3 regions of the Arthrobacter sp. JSM 101049 genome follow, and region 2 is predicted to be linked to each of the others. Evidence: riboswitches for the same ligand, from Rfam matches in the RefSeq annotation. Region 2 holds a riboswitch; each other region holds the start of a gene.
What was found. A riboswitch is a leader RNA that binds a small molecule or an ion and turns the genes downstream of it on or off. The one in region 2 is predicted to bind S-adenosylmethionine.
Positions count from the first base shown of each region.

Region 1: linked by a shared signal. The riboswitch ahead of AB8M85_RS11580 (acyl-CoA dehydrogenase family protein) and the one ahead of AB8M85_RS08905 (hypothetical protein) in region 2 are both predicted to bind S-adenosylmethionine.
Region 3: linked by a shared signal. The riboswitch ahead of AB8M85_RS00315 (bifunctional o-acetylhomoserine/o-acetylserine sulfhydrylase) and the one ahead of AB8M85_RS08905 (hypothetical protein) in region 2 are both predicted to bind S-adenosylmethionine.

Region 1 covers NZ_JBGFFC010000003.1:457,514-462,557, reverse strand. Annotated here, with positions in the region: gene acs (acetate--CoA ligase) at 238-2,250, opposite strand; SAM riboswitch class I at 2,615-2,711, shown strand; gene AB8M85_RS11580 (acyl-CoA dehydrogenase family protein) at 2,720-3,985, shown strand; gene AB8M85_RS11575 (LLM class flavin-dependent oxidoreductase) at 3,982-5,044, shown strand, end outside.
Region 2 covers NZ_JBGFFC010000002.1:789,667-795,547, forward strand. Annotated here, with positions in the region: gene AB8M85_RS08900 (sodium:solute symporter) at 1-810, shown strand, start outside; SAM riboswitch class IV at 991-1,101, shown strand; gene AB8M85_RS08905 (hypothetical protein) at 1,113-1,391, shown strand; gene AB8M85_RS08910 (VIT1/CCC1 transporter family protein) at 1,627-2,784, shown strand; gene AB8M85_RS08915 (SRPBCC family protein) at 2,803-3,795, opposite strand; gene AB8M85_RS08920 (LOG family protein) at 3,898-5,112, opposite strand; gene AB8M85_RS08925 (SNF2-related protein) at 5,223-5,881, shown strand, end outside.
Region 3 covers NZ_JBGFFC010000001.1:59,301-65,181, forward strand. Annotated here, with positions in the region: gene AB8M85_RS00295 (RNA-binding S4 domain-containing protein) at 1-140, shown strand, start outside; gene AB8M85_RS00300 (alpha/beta hydrolase) at 167-814, opposite strand; gene AB8M85_RS00305 (SGNH/GDSL hydrolase family protein) at 996-1,796, shown strand; gene AB8M85_RS00310 (homoserine O-acetyltransferase) at 1,824-2,981, opposite strand; gene AB8M85_RS00315 (bifunctional o-acetylhomoserine/o-acetylserine sulfhydrylase) at 2,999-4,354, opposite strand; SAM riboswitch class IV at 4,422-4,538, opposite strand; gene AB8M85_RS00320 (VOC family protein) at 4,700-5,344, shown strand; gene AB8M85_RS00325 (GDSL-type esterase/lipase family protein) at 5,530-5,881, opposite strand, start outside.

The sequences.
Region 1 (5,044 bases), on a different contig from region 2:
GGCCTCGGCGTCCAGGTTCCGTCGCTCCCCGGCCGTCAAGAAAATCTGCGTGCGTTGCATGACGTGGTCATACATCACCCCCGTGTGGATGTCAGCTGTGGTGAAGCCTCGTGCAACGCGCCCTGGGGCCGCCTGCAGGGCTCTTGCCGGGGCGACGGCCGGAACTGGTTCCCCCTGATCGCGAGGCCCGGCGGGTGTGGAGGTTCCCACACCCATCAAACGGCACAGAAGGAACCATCAGGCCGGCGTGCAGATCCGCTGCAGTTCCGGGATGCAGGGTTCGTTCTGCAGGCTGGTCGTATCGCCCAGCTCCGAGCCCTCGAACAGCTGGGTCAGCAGCCGGCGCATGATCTTCCCCGAACGGGTCTTGGGCACATCCGGGGCGAAAACGACGTCGCGCGGCTTGGCGATCGGGCCGATCTGCGCGGCCACGTGGGCGCGCAGTTCCACTGCAGCGGCCAGCTGTTCGGGCGACGACCCGGCGGCGGTGCCGGCGCCGATGAGCGAACGGTCGTGCGGGACGACGAAGGCGGTGGCTGCCTGCCCGGTCTTCGCATCGGTGGTGGGGCAGACGCCTGCCTCGACGACCGACGGGTGGGAGACGAGCGCGGACTCGATCTCGATCGTGGAGAGCAGGTGGCCCGAGACGTTCAGCGCGTCATCGGTGCGGCCCAGGATCCAGGTGTCCCCGTCGTCGTCGTACTTGGCGCCGTCGCCGGCGAGGAACCAGCCCCGGGCCGCGTACTTCTCCCAGTAGCTGGTGAAGTAGCGTTCGGGGTTGCCCCACACGGTGCGGGCCATCGCCGGGCCGGTGGAAGTGAGCACGATGTTGCCCTGCACGTTGGCCGGGACCCGGGCACCGTCGTCGTCCACGATGTCGGTGGCGAGGCCGGGCAGCGTGCGCGTGCCGCAGCCGGGCTTGAAGGCCGTGTCGGTCTGGCGGGGGGAGAGGACCGTGGCGCCGGTTTCGGATTGCCACCAGGTGTCGACCATCGGGATGCCGGCGTCCGGGTCGCCGGGGACCAGGGAGTCGCGGCCAACCTGGGTGCGCAGCCAGCGCCAGGCCTCGGGGTTCACGGCCTCGCCGACGGTGCCGGCCAGGCGGATCGAGGCGAGGTCGTAGTCGGTCGGGATGCCGTCGGGGAACCAACCCATGAGCGAGCGCACCAGCGTCGGCGCCGTGTAGTAGCTGGTCACGCCGTAGCGCTCGATGATCTCGAAGTGCCGTCCCGGATGCGGGGCGTTGGGCACGCCCTCGTAGATGACCTGGGTGGCGCCGTTGGAGAGCGGGCCGTAGATCTCGTAGGTGTGCGCGGTGACCCAGGCCAGGTCGGCGGTGCACCAGTGGACGTCGTCGCCGCGGCGGGCCGGATCGGGGTGGGAGAAGAGGAACTCATGGCTCCAGGAGGCCTGGGTGAGGTAGCCGCCGGTGGTGTGGACCAGTCCCTTGGGCTTCCCGGTCGTCCCGGAGGTGTACATGATGAACAGCGGGGTCTCGGCGTCGAACGCCTCGGCGGCGTGGGTGCGAGGCTGGGTCTCGACCACGTCGTGCCACCAGAGGTCGCGGCCTTCGGTCCAGGCGATGTCGGAGCCGGTGCGACGGATGACCAGCACGTGCTCGATGGCGTTGTCCCCGGCGACGGCGGCGTCGGCGTTGTCCTTCACCGGGACGGCGGTGCCGCGGCGGTACTGCCCGTCGGTGGTGACCAGCAGTTTGGCGCCGGTGTCCTCGACCCGGAAGCGCAGCGCCTCGGCGGAGAACCCGCCGAACACCAGCGAGTGCACGGCGCCGATGCGGGCGCAGGCCAGGGTGATGACGATCGTCTCGACGAGCACCGGCAGGTAGATGACCACCCGGTCGCCGGCGCCGATGCCCAGGGCGGTCAGGGCGTTGGCGGCCTGGGAGACCAGGGCGGTCAGCTCGGCGTAGGTGACCGTGCGGCGGTCCCCGGGTTCGCCCTCGAAGTGCAGGGCCACTTTCTCGCCGCGGCCTGCGGCGACGTGGCGGTCCGCGCAGTTCACGGCGGCATTCAGCGTCCCGCCCTCGAACCAGCGCAGCTCCGGGCCGCGGCGGGCCGCGGCGTCGACGCCCGTGGAGGAGTGGACGGTGTGCCAGGGGTCGGCCCACTCCAGCCGCGCGGCGGCAGCGGCCCAGAAGTCCAGCCGGTCGGACTCGGTGGCGAAGACCACGTCGGGATCCCAGGCGGCCGGATCGATGCCAGGGGTCGTCGGTGCCGGGGCAGTGCTCATGAAATCAGCTCCATCGGTCCTGGCGGAAGCACCTTCGCGGGGCGTCGGCGGGATGTGCCTGCCGCCCTCCGGCGTGGTTGCTGCGGCGTTGCTGAGCCAGGTCTCTCGGCCGCTCGGGATGGTTACCCTCCCACTGAAGACCACAATCGCCGTCGGGGGCAACTTGGAAGACGCGTTGCGAAATATTTCATGCGCCGCCCAGCGAGGGTGGCCTGGCTGAAGAATTACGGCGAAAAACCCCGAAAACACCGCTATCGTTCGACGCCACGCCCTGGTGCGGATGGCCCGTGCGACGGTTTCGCAGGGGGCGGGTGCCAGGTCATGACTGGCGCGGAAGGGTGGGGATGTGGCCCAATGGAGGCAGTAACCATCCAGAGCGGCCGAGAGATCTGGCTCGATGACGCCGCAGCAACCCCTTCCCGTTCACGGGAGGAAGGTGCTCACGCCGGAACCGATGGAGTGATCTTCTATGTCTGCTGTGCCGATCGATGACGTGGCCCCGCGCCACCTGCTCAAATTGACCCCCGGCGTTCCCGCCGATGACCGCTACGACGAACTGGCCGGGATCTTCCGCCCCGTGTTCGCCCGCATTGCCGAGGGCGCGGCGGAACGGGACGCGGACCGGATCCTGCCGATCGAGCAGGTCGGCTGGCTCAACCAGGTCCGCTTCGGGGCCCTGCGCGTGCCCCGCGAAGCCGGGGGATTCGGCGCATCGCTGGTGGACTCCTTCCGGCTGCTGATCGAGCTGGCGGAGGCCGATTCGCAGATCGCCCAGCTGCTGCGCTCGCACATCGGCTTCGTCGAATCGGTGCTGCTGCTCGAGGACGAAGCGGTCAAGGCCCGCTGGTTTGCCCGTTTCGTGGCCGGCCAGATCGTCGGCAATGCCTACACCGAACGCGCCGGCAACGACCTGGGGAAGCTGAACACCGCCGTCGAGCCCACGGGGACCGGGTGGCTGCTCTCGGGGGAGAAGTACTACTGCACCGGGACCATCTTCGCCGACTGGGTCGCCGTCACCGCCGTCGCCCCGCAGGTTCCCGGCCGCCACGTCGCCGTGGTCTCCACCCGGCATTCGGGAGTGCAGATCTACGACGACTGGGACGGGTTCGGCCAGCAGCTCACGGGCACCGGATCCACCCGTTTCACCCACGTCCCGGTCGACACGCTGCTGGACCCCGCGGTCCTGGACGTCCACCCGGAATCGGCCATCTTCCAACTGGTCCTGCTGGCGGTCCAGGCCGGGATCGCCCGCGCCGTGCTGGCCGATGCCCGCCTCCAGACGCAGGCGCGCACCCGGACGTTCAGCACCGGCACCGGGCAGCCGTCCCGGCGTGAACCGCAGGTGCTGCAGGTGATCGGCGAGATCTCCGCGGCCACCTTCGCCGTGGACGCCATCGTCCTGGCCGCCACCGCCGAGCTCGAGGCCGCCATCGGCCAGCCCGGCCTGAGCAACGCCGAGCAGTACGCGGTCTGCGAGCTGGCGGCCAACCGCGCCCAGGCCGCCGTCCAGCCCCTGGTGCTCCAGGCCGCCACCCAGCTCTTCGACGGGCTCGGCGCCTCCTCGACCTCCACCCGCTGCAACCTCGACCGCCACTGGCGCAATGCGCGCACCGTGGCCACGCACAACCCCGCCATGTACAAGTCCCGCATCGTCGGAGACTACGAGGTCAATGCCACGGTGCCGCGCAAGCTCAGCGCCGTCGGCGACCTCAAGACCCCCAAAGGAGAACAATGAGCACCACACCGGCACGCCGCCACGTCCGCCTCAACGCGTTCGACATGAACTGCGTCGTCCACCAGTCGCCCGGCCTGTGGCGCCACCCGCAGGACCAGGCCTGGCGCTACAAGCAGCTCGGCTACTGGACCGACCTGGCCAAGACGCTCGAGAGGGGCCTGTTCGACGGCCTGTTCATCGCCGACGTGCTGGGCACCTACGACGTCTACGGGTCCACCAACTCCGTGCCGCTCTCCGCCGGCGCCCAGGTCCCGGTCAACGACCCGTTCCTGCTGGTCTCGGCGATGGCCTCGGTTACCGAGAACCTCGGCTTCGGCGTCACCGCCGGCACCGCCTACGAGCACCCGTACCCGTTCGCCCGCCGCCTGGCCACCCTGGACCACCTGACCAACGGCCGCATCGGCTGGAACGTCGTCACCGGCTACCTGCCCTCGGCCGCACGGAACATGGGCCAGGAAGACCAGCTCGAGCACGACGAGCGCTACAACCACGCCGACGAGTACCTCGAGGTCGTCTACAAGCTGCTCGAGGGCTCCTGGGAGGACGACGCGGTGCTCCGCGACCGCGCATCCGGCGTCTACACCGATCCGGCCAAGGTCCACGAGATCGGCCACGAGGGCAAGTACTTCAAGGTCCCGGGCATCGCCGTCACCGAACCCTCGATCCAGCGCACCCCGGTCATCTACCAGGCCGGTGCCTCCAAGCGCGGCCTGAAGTTCGCCGGGGAGAACGCCGAATCCGTGTTCGTGAACAGCCCCACGAAGGAGATCCTCGCCGAGACCGTGCGCAAGATCCGCGACAATGTCGAGGCCGCCGGACGCGACCGCTATGACGTCAGGATCTACACCATGCAGACCATCATCACCGGGGCCACCACCGAGGAGGCCCAGGCCAAGTACGAGGACTACGCCTCCTACACCGACCTGGATGGGGCCCTGGCGCTGCTCTCCGGCTGGACCGGCATCGACATGTCGCAGTACGACCTCGACGACGTGATCGGCGAAGACGTGCAGTCCAACGCGATCCAGTCATCGGTCGAGACGTTCAAGAAGGCCTCCG
Region 2 (5,881 bases):
GGCCTGCTCATCGGCCAGGACATCTGGCAGCGCGTCTTCACCGCCAAGACCCCGACGGTCGCCCGCTGGGGCGGGTCGACCGCCGGCATCTACTGCGTCCTCTACGGCATCGCCGGCGCCGTCATCGGCATGTCCGCCCGGGTCGCACTGCCCGGCATCGACATCGAGAACCTGGGCAAGGACGTCGTCTACGCGGAGGTGGCCATGAACCTGCTGCCCGTGGTGGTCGGCGGCATCGTGCTGGCCGCTGCCGTCGCCGCGATGATGTCCACGGCTTCCGGTGCGCTCATCGCCGCCGCGACGGTCGCCCGCAACGACGTCACGCCGTTCGTGGCGAGCTGGTTCGGCAAGAAGATCGAGGTCAACTCGGGGCGCAACCCCGAGCACGACGTCGCGGCGAACCGCTACTGGGTGCTGGGGCTGGGCGTGGTGGCCATCGTGCTGGCGATCGTGGTCAACGACGTCATCGCGGCCCTGACCATCGCCTACGACATCCTGGTCGGCGGCCTGCTGGTCTCCATCCTCGGCGGGCTGCTGTGGAAGCGCGGCAACGGCGTGGGGGCCGCACTGTCGATGGCGGCGGGAACCATCGTCACCCTGACGACCATGATCGTGCTGGAAATCGGCGCGGAGGAGAAGTTCGGCGGCGTCTACGCCAACGAGCCGATCTACTACGGCCTGGCCTCCTCGCTGGTGGTCTACATCGTGGTCAGCCTGCTCACCCCGGCGACCCGGCCCGAGGTCTCCGCCCACTGGTCCGACCGGGTCTCCGGGCGGGTGGAAGCAGAGGGCGTCCCCGCAGGCCGCTGAGCGGGGCGGGGCACCGCCGTCGTGCCCTGTCCCCGGCCCCGGTGGGCCCTGAGCACCCCCAAACCGGCTAATCCCGCCTGTTACGGCAGGCGGGTTTAGCCGCGCCCACACTGGGATGCAGCGGTGGTGGCGCCGGACACAGCTTGGGTCGCGCGTCCATCCGCGTTAGGCTGGAAAGAGCTTCATGAGACGCGGGCAACAGCTCCGACTACCCGCGCACCAACCCCAGGTTCGCGGGTGGTTCGGATGAGGAAGCGGCCCGCACGACAACGTGTCGGGTAAGAACGCACGAAAGGAAATCCGTGACGCACAGCGTCTCCGTTCTTCCCATATTCGATTCGATGCTCGGCACCGTCTGCCTCAACGTAGACGGCCAATGGGAGCGCTTCATCGCCCCCCACCCCAAGGACCTCGACCATGCCCTGGCCAACACCGCTGGTCGGCCGGTGTGGGACCACGAGTCCTGCGCCCTGACGGTCCGCGTCCCCCGCGCCGGTCGTTCCGACGGCGAGGCCCAGGTGTTCTTCCTCGAACGCCTCCCCGTCCGCGAACACCGCGGCTCGGCTATGATGGTTGGCTGAAGGGGAGTAGTTCCACACCCCGCCCGCACTCGGACCGCTGGCCCCGGTGCGGGCGACAGAGGATCTGTCGACATACTGACCGCCACGATGCGGTCCGGCACTCCACCCGGCGGCACCGCCGGGCGAACGAGACCTTCGGCCCGCTGGTGGCGGTCCGGGGTTCGTTGCATCCGCAGCCCTTTGACCGGCGCCCCCGCCGCAGCGCGGAAACTACGAACCGATTAGAGGACCCCCGATGACACCGGTTGCGCCGATGCCAGTGCCCCCGCCCGCCGACGACGATCCGCCCGCCTCTGCCGGGACCGCGGCCGAGCCCACCGCCGCCGATATCCGCAGGTGGCGCAAGTACCTGGCCGATGAACGCGCCGAGGCGGCGATCTACGATGCCCTGGCCTCCCGCAAGGACGGCGAGGAACGCCAGATCCTGCTCGGCCTGGCCGCCGCGGAAAAGCGCCACGAGGAACACTGGGCGGGCCTGCTCGGCGATGAGGTCGGCAAACCGGTCCGCCCGTCCGCCAGGCGGATCATGCTGCGTTTCATGGCCCGCAACTTCGGCTCCGTCTTCGTCCTGGCCCTGGCCCAGCGCGCCGAAGGCGCTTCCCCCTATGAGGACGACGCCGATGCCACCGCGACCATGGCCGCCGACGAGCTCGTCCACGAAGAGGTCGTCCGCGGTCTGGCCACGCGGGGGCGCAACCGCCTCTCCGGCAACTTCCGTGCGGCGGTCTTCGGCGCCAACGACGGACTCGTGTCCAACCTGGCGTTGGTCATGGGCATCGGCGCGACCGGAGTCTCCAGCGCACTCGTCCTGTTCTCCGGCATCGCCGGCCTGCTCGCCGGGGCGTTGTCGATGGCCGCCGGGGAATACGTCTCCGTCCGCTCGCAGCGCGAACTGCTCACCGCCTCGCAACCCACGCAGGTCACCCTGGTGGCCGCCCCGGATCTGGACCTGCAGGCCAACGAGCTGGTGCTCGTCTACCGCGCCCGCGGCATGAGCCGGGAGGCCGCCGAGCACCGGGCGGCCGAGCGCATGGGCAAGTTCACCTGCGACTGCGACCCGTCGTTGTCACTGCAGCCCGAACTGCCCGACACCGGGGACGACGAACACGAGGCCCTCGGATCGGCCTACGGAGCGGCCGGTTCAAGCTTCTGCTTCTTCGCCTCCGGGGCGCTCATCCCGATCCTGCCCTACCTCTTCGGGCTCACCGGCCTGCCCGCCGTCATCGTCGCCCTGGTCCTGGTCGGCCTGGCCCTGCTGATGACCGGCGGCGTCGTCGGGCTGCTGTCCGGTGCGTCGCCGCTGAAACGCGGGCTGCGCCAGCTGGCCATCGGCATGGGCGCCGCGGGCGTGACCTACCTGCTCGGCCTGCTGTTCGGCAGCAGCGTGTCCTGACCGTCCTAACCCGGCCGGTCAGCTGGCGCGGCGCATCCGGCGCGCCGGAACCTCCGGCCGGCCCGTGGCCGGGCCTCCGGTGGGCTTCGGCTTCGGCTGGTCCGCCGCCGCGGCCGCGGCGGGCTGGGGCTCCGCAGCCGGGGCGGCCTTCAACGGCCGGCCCGACTTCGCCGCGGCAATGGCCTCGCGCGAGGGCAGACGCGGGGGCGAGGCCGGTGGTCGCGGTGTGGCCCCGATCGGCGGCATCGGCTCGACGTGTACGGCCTTGGCCGCCTTCGCGACCTGAGCCGGCTTTGCTGCTTTGACGGGCTTCTGCTCGCCCTGGGCCGCCTTCTCGGTACGGGCCACGTTGCGCGCCGCCCGGACTTCAGCTGCCCGGGTGGCCCGCTCGGCCTTCGCCGCCTGGTGGGCAGCAGCGGCCTCGTCGGCCTGCACCGCTTTCCGGGCCCTGGCCTGCCGCTGCGCTTCGTTCTTCGCCGCCTGCTTGGCGGCCTGCTTCGGGGTCCGGGGCTTCGCCTTCCGGGGCCGCGTGGGGCCGGACGGCGGCTGCGGGTCGGTGGGCCGCGGTGTGGTGGGATCGAAGTAGTCGGCCAACCGGTCCAGGGTGCGCTCGATGTTCACCGGCGTGCTGCGGGTGAACCCCATGACCTTTAGCGGCCACTGCCGTTTCAGCCGCGAGGCGTCCCAGGTCTCGCGCACCAGCGTTCCGCGCGGCGCGGGAATGAGTTCGTAGCGCCACCGGTGGCCGTTGAAGTGGCGCCAGGCGATGAGCCGGGCCTCCTCGAACTCCACGACCGTGTTCTGGATCCGGTACCCCAGGCCGATGCGCATGTCCATGCCGAATTCGGCCCCGAGGCTGAGCCGTTGCGGTTCCTCGGCGCGGGCGCGTTTCACCGTGCCGGAGCCGTCGATGAGCGGATGCTTCGACGGATCAGCCAGCAGCTCGAAGATGGCACCCGGCGGGGCCTGGACCAGCCGCTGTCGGGTCACGAAATACGGTGACGATTCCATGCGGCCACCTTACCCAGCACATCTGTCAACCAGCTGGATCTCCCGGGCGTGGTGCGCCGGGCGTTTCCCGGCCCCGGCGCGCCGTGGCGGAAACGCCGTGCCTCACCGGGCGAGGATGGCCACCGCTTCCTCGACGGAATCCACCAGGTGGATGGCCCCGGCCATCTCCCGTCCCCGCGCCAGCGACTGCAACAGCGGCCAGGCCGGAAGTTCCCGGGTCCAATGCCGCCGCCCGACCAGCACCATCGGCGTCTGCGTCTGCGCGGTGCCGTAGTAGTTCTCGCAGGCGTCCTGGAAGATCTCCTGCACGGTCCCTGCCGCACCGGGCAGCACCACCAGCCCGGCGTCGCAGACGCTGAGCAGCACGTCCTCGCGGATGGAATTGGCGAAGTACTTCGCGATGTGGGTGGCAAACAGGTTCGGCGGCTCGTGGCCGTAGAACCAGGTCGGGATCCCGAGCGTCGGCGTCCCCTGCGGATGCCGCGCCAGCACGGCGAGCGCGGCCCGGGCCCACCGCGAGACCGATGGCCGGAACGACGGCGTCGCCTCCAGGGCGGCGACGGCCTCCTGGAGCGCCGGGGCCCCCGCCGCCGAGAGGTAGGCACCCAGGTTAGCTGCTTCCATGGCCCCCGGTCCCCCGCCGGTGGCGACGGTGAAGCCGGCACGGGCCAGGTCGCGGCCCAGCCGAGCCGCGGCGGTAAAGGTCGCACTGCCGCGCCCGGCGGCATGCCCGCCCATCACCCCGACCACCCCGCGACCGGGGATGCGTACTGTGGGGGCATCGCCGTCGTGCCCTGGACAGGGGGCACCGGAGGCGCCGGGGACACCGGAGGTGCCGGATCCCGGGCCGGCGGCCAGCAGCTGCGCCAGGGCCGCGCCGATGGCGTGGTCGTGCAAGGTGGTGGCCAAGGCGGCGTCGAGGCCGCTGCGGCCGGCATCGTCCCGGCGGGTCCACGCGTAGACGAGGGCGTCGGGGGTGTGCTCGTAGGCGTCATCGCCGAGCCCGGCGTAGAGCTCCGCCGCCGTATACAGCCCGCCGCGGTAGGGGTCGAACGGCAGGCCCGGCAGCTCGGGGAAGATCAGTGCGCCGCGGCCACGCAAGCCGTCGATCGTCCCGGCGGGCAGCTCGCAGCCCAGGAAGACCGCCCCGGAGACGTCGACCCGGTCCAGCACGGCCCGCCGGTCGGCCAGGTCCAGGGATTGCAGGTGCCAGCCGGCCATCCGCACGCTGTCCGGGGCGGTGCGGGCGTCGAACTCGGCCAGCGTGTCGATGTCCAGCTCGCGGGGCGAGGGCTGCAGCGCCGGAGACGTGTCCATGACGACACCCTACGACCTCGGCGCACCGGCACGCCCGCCACGCCCGCGACGCGTCGCCGAAGCGCCGTCCCGGTTCGCTGCGGGGGCCCGCGCCATGAAACGATGGGAGGATGGCCGATTCCGAATTCCCGCTCGTCGATGCCCGCGAAATCCTGCGCGTGGTCGGCGGTGCCGCGTTCACCCGCGGGAAGGGCTACGCCAACGCCGAGCACGTGCTGGACCTGGCATTCGAGCCGTCCGAGACGATGCTCTCGGCCCGTGTTGTCGGTTCCTCCGCGGAACCCTACGAGACCACTGTCCTGCTGGCCGGACGTCCGGGCGCCTGGACCGTCGGCGAGACCTGGTGCAGCTGCGCGGTGGGGATCGACTGCAAGCACGCGGCGGCCGTGCTGATCCTGTCCAACACGCTGCACCTGCGCGCCCAGCAGGTCTTCTTCGAGAACACCAGGGTCCCGGCGAAGGTCCCGGCCTGGCAGGAGAGCCTGGATGCGCTGCTCGGCGCCGGGCAGCAGCCCGCCACGGCCACCACCGCTACCGCGGGCCACGGCTCCCGGGGTGCCGCCGAGCGCCAGCACGTCCAGCCGATGGCGTTGCAGTTCGAGCTGCAGGACACCACCCAGGTGGCCCACCGGCAGTGGGCGCCGGGCTCCGGGGTCGGCCACCAGCGCAGTTCCGGGCACCGCTGGCGCCTGGGCGTGCGCCCCATGGTCCGCTCCGGCAACGGGCGGTGGATCCGCGGGAACCTGCGCTGGAACACCATCAGCTTCAA
Region 3 (5,881 bases), on a different contig from region 2:
ACGGTTTCCATGCCAAGGAGCTGGTCGAGAACGGCATGGTCAAGGTCAACGGGGACATCGAGACCCGGCGGGGCAAGCAGCTGCACGTGGGCGACACGGTCACCCTCGGTGACGAGACCGTCGTCGTCGCCGCCGAATAGCGCTGCTCCTCCGGGCCGCCCCGGTCCTACTGCTCCAGGACGTGGTGGCGCAGGAACTCGGAGACGTGCTTCATTTCCGGCTCGGAGACGCTGTGCGCCATGCCGGTGTAGAGCATCTTGGTCAGGTCAGTGTGTTCCCCGGCCCAATCGAGGGTGAAGTCGATCTTGTCCTCGGTGATGACGTTGTCCGCCTGTCCGCGGCCCCAGAACAGCGGCCGCCGGGCGGCCTTGGTCCCCTCGTCGTCGAAGAAGGCATTGCCCTCTGCGGGGACGGCGAAGCCGGACAGGCCCACGACTGCGGAGATCTCGGCCGGGCGGTGGCGCAGGACGGAGGTGGCGACGGCCATCCCCATGGAAAAGCCCAGTACGGTGACCGACGAGTGCTGCTCCTTGACGCCGTCGAGCCATGCCCAGACGTCCTGCACGGCGTCGACGACGCGGTCGGTCGAGTAGTCGGGTTCGTGCATCAGCGGGAACCAGGTGTAGCCCGGGCCCATGGCGTGGGGCGCCCGGACCGAGGCCAGCGTGAACTCCTCCGGCAGCATCGGCGCCAGGCCGATCAGGTCCTTCTCGTGGGAGAGGTAGCCGTGGAAGAGGACGAGCAGGGGCGTGCCGGCGCGCTCGGCTTCGGGGCGGGACCAGGCAACGACGGGCTGGGGCAAGGTGGCAGTCATGCCGCCATTGAATCACGGGATGCCGCGGCCGTGGATCCGGCGACAGCAGCACGGGCGCCTGGTGCACCGGGTGGTCAACATCGTTGCCCGGTGGAACAATGTACCCGTGAGTAGCAACGTGTCGTCGCCAGTACACCCGCAGGATGCCTCCCCCGACGCCGCACGCCATCCCTGGCGCCGGATGGTCTCGCTGGGCGATTCCTTCACTGAGGGCATCGGGGACCCGGATCCGCAGAGCCCGGGAGGGAACCGGGGCTGGGCGGACCGCGTCGCGGAGCAGCTCAGCCGCGGTGTCGAGGACTTCGCCTACGCCAACTTGGCGATCCGCGGTCGACTGCTGAACCAGATCGTGTCGGAGCAGCTCGAGCCGGCAGTGGCCTTGCAGCCGGACCTGGTCACCGTCTGCGCGGGCGGCAACGACGTCCTGCGGCCCGGCGGCGACCCGGATGCGCTGGCCGTGGCCATGGATGGCTTCATCGGCCAGCTGGCCGCGACGGGGGCCACCGTCCTGTTGTTCAACGGGCCCGACATCGGCGAGACCCCGGTTCTGGGTTCCATGCGGGGCCGCGTGGCCATCTACAACGAGAACCTGCGCGTCGTGGCAGCCCGCCACGACGCGATCGTCGCTGACATGTGGGCGTTGCGCGACTTGCACGAGCCGCGCATGTGGGCCCCCGACCGGCTACATTTCTCCCCACTGGGCCACCACACGATTGCGATGATGGTGCTCGAGACCCTCAATGTCGAACATGAGCTCAAGCCCCTGGAAACCCGGCCTTCGGAACCGAAGCCGTGGCGGACCGCCCGGCGCGAGGACCTGGTCTGGGCACGCACCCACCTCGCGCCCTGGGTCCTGCGCCGCCTGCGCCACCAGTCCAGCGGAGACGGCATCACCGCCAAACGGCCCGAGGCGATGCCGTTCGCACCGGTCGCGGCGAACCACAGCATCGGCGCCGGGGACCCACAGGACGACTCCGACTAGACCCGGGCGGCTGGACGGACGCCCGGGTCAGGCGTAGAGCCCGGCGCGCAGCACCTGGTTCAGCTGCTCGATGTCGGTCAGGAAGCCGTCGTGCCCGATCGGCGAGTTGATGTAGTGCACCGGCGGACCCGCCGGCAGCGCCGCGGCCAGGCGTTCGGATTGTTCGGGAACGTAGAGCCGGTCACTGTCCACGGCGGCAATGAAGAACTCCACCCCCTCGGCACGGCGCAGGGCCGCGTCGACCCCGCCCCGGCCGCGTCCGACGTCATGTCCGACCAGCGCCTCGGTGAGCACGATGTAGGAATTCGCGTCGAAGCGGGTGACCAGCTTGCCGGCTTGGTGGTCCAGGTAGCTTTCGACCTGGTAGCGGCCGCGCTGGTGGTCCGCACTGCCGAAGGGGTCCTCCTCGCCCTGCCCCTCGTGGCCGAAGCGGATCTCGAGCTCGGGTTCAGACCTGTAGGTGATGTGGGCCAGCCGTCGGGCGATGCCCAGGCCCTGGACCGGTCCGATGCCGTGTCCGGCTTCCGAGGGGCCCGTCGCAGCGGCGTCCGCATAGAAGTCGCCACCGTGGAAGGCCGGATCCAGCCGGATGGCCTGTGTCTGGATCTGCCCGAAGGCCACTTGTTCCGCCGAGGCCACGGCCGTGGCGGCGATCACCGCGCAGCTCGCGACGCGTTGGGGGTATTCGATGGCCCACTCCAGCGCCCGGGCCCCGCCGAGGGAACCGCCCACGACGGAGTGCCAGCGTTGGATGCCGAGGTAGTCGGCCAGCCGGGCCTCGGTGCGCACCGAATCCCTGACGGTCGTGAACGGGAAGCGCGAGCCCCAGGGCCGCCCGTCCGGGTCGGGGCTGGACGGGCCGGTCGAGCCGTAGCAGCCGCCGACCATGTTCGGGGCGACGACGAAGAACCGGTCGGTGTCGATGGTGCGGCCGGGGCCGACGAATCCATCCCACCAGCCGTCCTCGCGGCTGTGCCCGCGGGAGACGTGGGTGTCCCCGGTCAGCGCGTGGAGCAACAGGACCGCGTTGGAGGCGTCGGCGTTCAGCGTCCCCCAGGTTTCGTAGCCGATCATCACCTCGGGCAGCCATCCGCCGGTCTCGAACCGGTAGCCACCGATCGGGACGCATTTGAGGATGCCGTCGCGGATGACCGGCGCGCTGCCGGTGCGGACCTGTTCCGTCACGTTGCCGACCCCTGGGGTCACCGGGCGGTCTGGGCTTCGACCGGTTCGGCATCGCCGGCAGCGGCCGCTGCAGCGAAGCCGAGTTCGAGGTCGGCGAGGATGTCATCGATGTGCTCGATGCCCACGGCCAGCCGCACCAGCCCCGGGCTCACGCCCGCCGCAACCTGCTCGGCCTCGCTGAGCTGGGAGTGCGTGGTGGAGGCCGGGTGGATCACCAGCGAGCGGACGTCGCCGATGTTGGCCAGATTGGAGTGCAGTTCCAGCCCGTCGACGAAGGCGCGACCGGCGGGCTCTCCCCCGGCGATCTCGAACGCCAACACGGCGCCAATGCCCTTCGGCCCGTACTTGCGACCCCGGTCGTACCAGGGGCTCGAGGCCAGCCCGGCGAAGGCCACCGAGTCGACCTGGGCGTGCGCCTCCAGCCACTCGGCGACCTTCTGCGCGTTCTCCACGTGCCGCTCCATGCGCAGGCTGAGGGTCTCCAGGCCCTGGGCGATGAGGAAGGCGTTGAAGGGGGCGACGGCGGATCCCAGGTCCCGCAGCAGCTGCACGCGGGCCTTGAGGATGAAGGCCAGGTTCGCGCCCAAGGCGCCGCCGACGCCGAGGTCGCGGGCGAAGACCAGTCCGTTGTAGGACTCGTCCGGGGTGTTGAATCCCGGGAACTTGTCCGGATCCTGCGCGAAGTCGAAGTTGCCCGAGTCCACGATCACCCCGGCCACGGCCGTGCCGTGGCCGCCGAGGTACTTGGTCGCCGAATGCACCACAATGTCGGCGCCCCACTCGATGGGACGGATCAGGTAGGGGGTGGCCAGGGTGTTGTCCACGATCAGCGGGACGCCGGCGTCGTGGGCGATGGAGCTGACGCCTTCGATGTCCAGGACGTCCTGGCGGGGATTGGAGACCGCCTCGCCGAAGAAGGCCTTGGTGTTCGGCCGGACGGCGGCCCGCCACTCGTCGAGCCTGTCGGGGTCGGCCACGAACGTGACCTCGATGCCCAGCCGCGCCAGCGTGTGCTTGAGCAGGTTCTGCGTCCCCCCGTAGAGGCTGGGGCTGGCCACAATGTGGTCCCCGGCGCCGGCGACGTTGAGGATCGAGAAGGTGGTGGCCGCCTGCCCGGAGGCCAGCAGCAGCGCGCCGACTCCGCCTTCGAGGTTGGCGATGCGGTTCTCCACCGCCTCCTGCGTGGGGTTGCCGATGCGCGTGTAGATCGGTTCGAGTTCCTGCAGGGCGAAGCGTGCCGCGGCGCTTTCGGCGCTCGGGAAGACGAAGGAGGTCGTCTGGTAGATCGGCAGGGCCCGCGCCCCGGTGGCCGAGTCGGGGGTCTGCCCGGCGTGGACCTGGCGGGTTTCGAAAGACCATGGTGCTGAAGACATGTGTTGTCCCCTTCTACTGCTCAGGGGTCCCTGTTCCGCGGCGTCCCCGCGGGGAGTGCCGGGAGGTGACCCGCGCTTGCCCGTGCTCCTTGTGGAGGCGGACCAGGTCTTCACCCGGGGCACCCCACCGCGAGTGGAGGGTTGCCGGCCAGCAAACCGGGGTTTCACGCTGGCGCTCATGACCTGCCTCCAGTGTTCTCGATCGCGCGGTTGCCCGCAACCCGGCTGTGGGCAATATGACGCCGGCCGCAACATTCGCGCGCGTCGCTACCGGGAAATACGCATCCGGAACGACTTAGGGCGCCCTAAGTCGAGACGCACCTCACAAAGTGCCATCATGAACGCATGATGAGGTTGGATCACGTTTCATACGCATGCGGACCAGATGGGCTGGCCGCCACGGCTGCCCGAGTAGCCGAGACTTTGGGGATCGAGTCCGTCAAGGGCGGAGTACACCCCCGCTTTGGCACGAGGAACGTCATTTTCCCCTTGCTGAACACCCAGTACCTGGAGGTCGTGGAGGTCCTGGACCACCCCGCCTCCGACAAGGCGCCGTTCGGGCAGGCCGTCCGGGCCCGCTCCGAGATGGGAGGCGGCTGGATGGGCTGGTGCGTCTGCGTGGACGACCTGGTGCCCTTCGAGGAGCGGCTGGGTCGCTCGTCCGTGCCGGGCAACCGCAAGTTCCCCGACGGGCAGGAGCTGACCTGGCAGCAGATCGGCATCAAGGGCCTGATCGCCGATCCCCAGGTCCCGTACATGCTGCGCTGGGACGACGGAACCGAGCACCTGCACCCCTCCAAGGCGCTGGAACCGAACAGCCGCATCTCCGGGATCACGATCGCCGGCTCGGTCGAACGCGTCCGGGATTGGCTGGGCACCCCGTCCGAGTCGCCGTTGGGCGATGTCGCCGTCGAGTGGGAGGCGCCCAACGGCACCCCGGGCATCATGTCGGTGACCTTCGAGACTCCGAAGGGGTCCATCACCCTCTGATCCGGCCACCGGTCCGGTACCACCACCAAAGACACCACTCCAGTCAGTGCACGACGGCGGCCCCTGGGTCGCCGTCGTTCTCTGTCCTTGGGGAGGCCGGCAGTTGGTGGAGGACAGCACCTGCTGGAGGGCGCCGGTCCGGACGTGACCGATGGGTCCCGACGACGTCTCGCTGCGGGCGGCCGCTATCCCTCCACTCCCCCAAACGGGCCGGACGGGGCGAAGGCATAGTCCGTGAAGCGTTGACCGATCAGCCGGTGGGCGGCGGTGTCCGGATGCAGGTTGTCGGGCAGCGGCAGGTCGGCGGCGTCCGCTGCGCCGTACAGGTCCGTCCCCTCGAGGTAGTGCAGGTTCGCATCGTCGGCCCGGCGTTCGGCGAGCGAGCGCATTTCACGGCGGATCACCTGCAGCGTCAGCCGCCCCAGGGCTTCGTCCCCGGGGGTGCCGGTTGCGATGAACTTGACCTGTCCCGTGGCGAAGCTGGCGGGGTCGAAGGCGCCGGGGCCGGGGGTTTCCTCGTGGATGCCGCAGAAGATC